Regions from separate parts of the Lentzea sp. NPDC037011 genome, predicted to be linked through region 1. Evidence: riboswitches for the same ligand, from Rfam matches in the RefSeq annotation. Region 1 holds a riboswitch; the other holds the start of a gene.
What was found. Region 1 has a riboswitch for cobalamin ahead of ACZ7CH_RS28790 (FecCD family ABC transporter permease). Riboswitches for the same ligand answer to the same signal wherever they lie in the genome.
Positions count from the first base shown of each region.

Region 2: it holds a riboswitch for cobalamin, as region 1 does, so the genes downstream of both, ACZ7CH_RS06370 (ribonucleoside-diphosphate reductase subunit alpha) here and ACZ7CH_RS28790 (FecCD family ABC transporter permease) in region 1, are expected to answer to the same signal.

Region 1 is NZ_JBVJRT010000010.1:81,315-83,507, reverse strand. Features, by position in the region: gene ACZ7CH_RS28795 (ABC transporter ATP-binding protein) at 1-90, opposite strand, end outside; gene ACZ7CH_RS28790 (FecCD family ABC transporter permease) at 90-1,112, opposite strand; cobalamin riboswitch at 1,148-1,290, opposite strand; gene ACZ7CH_RS28785 (YciI family protein) at 1,374-1,793, shown strand; gene ACZ7CH_RS28780 (3-isopropylmalate dehydrogenase) at 1,858-2,193, opposite strand, start outside.
Region 2 is NZ_JBVJRT010000002.1:345,842-348,034, reverse strand. Features, by position in the region: gene ACZ7CH_RS06380 (LysE/ArgO family amino acid transporter) at 1-288, shown strand, start outside; gene ACZ7CH_RS06375 (hypothetical protein) at 254-421, opposite strand; cobalamin riboswitch at 485-694, shown strand; gene ACZ7CH_RS06370 (ribonucleoside-diphosphate reductase subunit alpha) at 798-2,193, shown strand, end outside.

The DNA of each region.
Region 1 (2,193 bases):
CCCGACGATGCCGACCACCTCGTCGCAGGCGTGCAGCGTGATGCCGGAGATGATGTTCCGCACGGTGACGTCGTGCACCTCGACGCGCATCAGCGGCCTCCGAAGACGTACGCCCTGCGGCGCATCAGGAAGATGAAGCACGGCACGCCCAGCGCGGCCGTGATGACGCCGAGCGGCAGCTCCTCGGGTGCGGCGAGCATCCGCGCGGCGACGTCCACCCACACCAGGAAGCTGGCACCGGCCAGCGGTGCGAGGGCCAGCACCTTGCGGTGGTCGGCGCCCACGACCATGCGCGTGAGGTGCGGCAGCATCAGCCCGACGAACCCGACGGCCCCGCTGACCGCCACCAGCACCCCGGTCATGGCCGCGGTGACGACGAAGAGGTGCGTGCGGAACCGGTTGACCGCCACCCCGAGCGTGGTCGCGGTCTCGTCGCCCATCGCCAGCGCGTTCAACGGCCGCGCCTTGGCCATCAGGTAGGCGATGCCCAGCGCGGTCACGACCGTGGCGACCGGCAACGACCTCCAGTCCGCCCCGCCGAGGCTGCCGAGCAGCCAGAACATCGCCGCCCGCGCCGCCTCCCCGTGCGGTGCCTGGAACACCAGCAGCATCGCCACGGCCGAGAACCCGTAGGCGAGCGCGGTGCCGGTCAGCACGAGCCGCAACGGCGTGAGCGCCCCGCTCGACCGCGCGGTGAGGTAGACGAGCGCGGTGGCACCGAGCCCGGTGAGGAACGCCCCCGTCGACAGCGCGTACACGCCGAGCCCGGACAGCACCCCCATCGTCGCGACCGCCGTGGCACCCACGCTCGCCCCCGAGGAGATGCCGAGCACGTACGGGTCGGCCAGCGCGTTGCGGACCATCGCCTGGATCGCGACGCCGACCGCGCTCAGCCCCGCGCCCACGACGGCGGCGAGCAGCACGCGCGGCAGCCGGATGTTCCAGACGATGTGGTACTGCCCGGCGAGGTGGGCGGGCACGGTGCCGCCGGTGACCGCCTGCCACAGCAGGTCGGCGGTGACGCCGAAGGGGACGGAGACGGGGCCGAGCGCGACGCCCGCCACGATGCTGATGACGAGCACGCCGACGAGCGCGCTGATCTTCCCGATCACATGTGCCCTTCCCGCAGTCCACGGCAGGAGTTGGAGTCCTATGTCTGCCGTGTGCGGGCATTCGGGCTCGTCCCCTGGCCGGGGACCTACCGTTGCGGGTCAGCGCCGGACTTCGACCGGTCTTCCCCCACGCACGACTTCGGGTGACCCTACCTGCGCAAACAGGAAGTTCGAAAATTTCTCCGCTGTGATGTCGATCCGGCGGGGTGCCCGTTCGACCTGTGGACGTCAGCGAGCAGGGCACAACGCAGGGAGACCACCGTGAAGTACATGCTGATCATGCGCGCCACCGACGAGGCCTACGCGAACATGGGCGAGCTCGACTTCGACAAGATGCTGGAGGTCGTGGGCGCGTTCAACGACGAGCTGATCCGGGCCGGGGTGCTGCTCGCCGCCGAGGGCCTCGCCGACCCGTCCGAGGGCGTCGTCGTCGACTTCTCCGCCGAACCGGCGATCGTGACGGACGGCCCGTACGGCGAGACCAAGGAGCTGTTCGGCGGCTTCTACCTGCTCAACGTGTCCTCGCTGCAGGAGGCGGTCGAGTGGGCGAAGCGGATGCCGATGGCCGGGCCCGGGTTCAAGACCGAGATCCGCCGCGTGCCGACGATCGACGAGTTCCCGCAGGACAACGAGTGGATCCAGAAGGAGCGCGCCTGGCGCGAGTCCACCGCCCAGCTGTGAATGTCACGCGGGGACCTTTCGTGCTCTACAAGAGTACGAAAGCTCCCCGCGTGCACTACAACCGTCAGCCCGTGCGGACGTTCGACGACACGAGGGCGGCCAGGCGGTCGCCGATCGCGTACGTCGCGCCCGGCGACTGGTGGTCGCGGGTCGCCAGGTCGAACGCCACGGACGCCTCGATCCGGCGCGACGCCTCGTGCTCGCCGAGGTGGTCGAGCAGCAGCGCGACCGACAGCACGGCGGCCGTCGGGTCGGCGATGCCCTGGCCCGCGATGTCCGGTGCCGAACCGTGGACCGGCTCGAACATCGACGGGTTGCGCCGCGTCACGTCCATGTTGCCCGACGCGGCCAGGCCGATGCCGCCCGTGACGGCGGCGGCGAGGTCGGTCAGGATGTCGCC
Region 2 (2,193 bases), on a different contig from region 1:
GCCGACACCGGCGCCCGGCACCGGCCCGTGCTCACCGCGATCGCGCTGACGTGGCTCAACCCGCACGTCTACCTCGACACCGTGCTGCTGCTCGGGTCGATCGCCGCCGGCCGCTGGCTCTTCGGCGTCGGCGCGGTGACGGCGAGCATCACCTGGTTCGCCGCGCTCGGGTTCGGCGCCCGGCTGCTCAGCCCGCTGTTCGCGAAGCCGCGCGCGTGGCGCGTGCTGGACGGCGTGATCGCCGCCGTGATGATCAGCCTCGGGGTCGCGCTGATCGCCGGGACGTGACCAGCGCGGCGACCGCGCAGCCGGCCAGCACGCCGCTCGTCACCGGCGCCGCGGCTCCCGCGAACAGCGACGCGGAGGCGAGCCCCGCACTGAGCAGAGCACCGTAGAAGACCCGCGGCCGAACCTCACCCACGCCGACCACCCTACCCAGGGGACACGCATGTTGGGTGGTGATCAAGGACCCACCACCACATGTAGTATCTGCCGCACTGGTGGTTCACCGGCCCGGACAACGGGCCGGTGAGGCAAGAGGGAACCCGGTGCGAGTCCGGGACTGCCCCGCAGCGGTGAGTGGGAACGAAAGCCGTCAACGAAGCACTGGGTCGCGAGACCTGGGAAGCGACGGCCGGTAGGCGCGAGTTCGACGCCCACGAGTCCGAAGACCTGCCACCGGGGTGCGCGCAAGCCTGCGCGCACGACACGGTGCCCCGAGGGAGGGCGGCTGTGTGCACCGGTGAACGGTGCGCGCATGCGCTTTTCCTCCTGGGCCCAGCTCGCGAGGAGAGAGCGTGCCCGACCGCCTTTCAGTGGTCATCGAGGAAGCCTGTGCCGATCTTCCGAACGCATCGGCCGAGGCGGTGCTGACCGAGACCAAGCGGAACCTGTACCACGGCATCACCGACGCCGAGCTCGCCCTGGCGCCGATCATGGCCGCCCGCGCGATGGTCGAGCAGGACCCGGACTACTCCTGCGTCAGCGCCCGCCTGCTGCTGGATCGGCTGCGCACCGAGGCGTGCGGCGTCCCGCTGTCGCACGCCGAGATGACCGAGCGCTACCCGTCGTACTTCGCCTCGTTCGTGCGGCACGGCGTCGACTGCGGCCAGCTCGACCCCCGGCTGACCTCGTTCGACCTGGCCCGCCTGGGATCGGCGCTGGACCCGTCCCGTGACCTCCGGTTCCAGTTCCTGGGCCTGCAAACCCTGTACGACCGCTACTTCCTGCACCGCGACGGCCGCCGCTACGAGCTGCCGCAGGCGTTCTTCATGCGCGTGGCCATGGGCCTCGCCCTGGAGGAGGACGACCCCGACGCCCGCGCGGTCGAGTTCTACGAGCTGCTGTCGTCGTTCGACTTCATGTGCTCGACACCGACGCTGTTCAACTCCGGGACGACCCGGCCGCAGCTGTCGTCGTGCTTCCTGACCACCGTGGCCGACGACCTCGGCGGCATCTTCCACGGCATCAGCAACAACGCGCTGCTCTCGAAGTTCGCGGGCGGCCTGGGCAACGACTGGACGCCGGTGCGCGGCATCGGCGCGCACATCAGGGGCACCAACGGCACGTCGCAGGGCGTGGTGCCGTTCCTGAAGATCGCGAACGACACGGCCGTGGCCGTGAACCAGTGCTTCGCACCGGACACCGGCGTCCACACCGCCGACGGCGTCAAGGCGATCAGGGACGTCGTGGCCGGCGACCTCGTGCTCGGGGTGAGCGGCACCTACCGCGAGGTCACCGACGTCATGCTCTACGACCAGGTCGACCCGATGGTCGAGGTGGAGGTCGAGCACTCCGCCGCACCCCTCAGGGTCACCGCCGGACACCCGTTGTACGCCGTCAGGGGCGTGCCGCTCGGCCAGGAGAACGCGCGGACGCTCAAGCAGCTCGCCGGCGACGAGGTGCGGCCGGAGTGGGTGGACGCCGGTCGGCTGGAGAAGGGTGACCTCGTCGCCAGGGTGGTTCCGCGGGAGGTCGTGCCCGTCGCCGGTTTCAGCGAGGACGATGCTCGTCTGTACGGCGTCCTGCTCGGTGGCGGGCACCTGTCGGAGGACGGGGTGCGGTGGGGTGTCTCCGGGAAACCCGGGCTGGACGCGCACCTGGACTTCGTCCGCGAGCACCTGTCGGCGCGCGGTGTCCCCTTCCGGGAGAACGGCCGCGACGACACCCACGTGTGGATCCACTGGGCCTCCG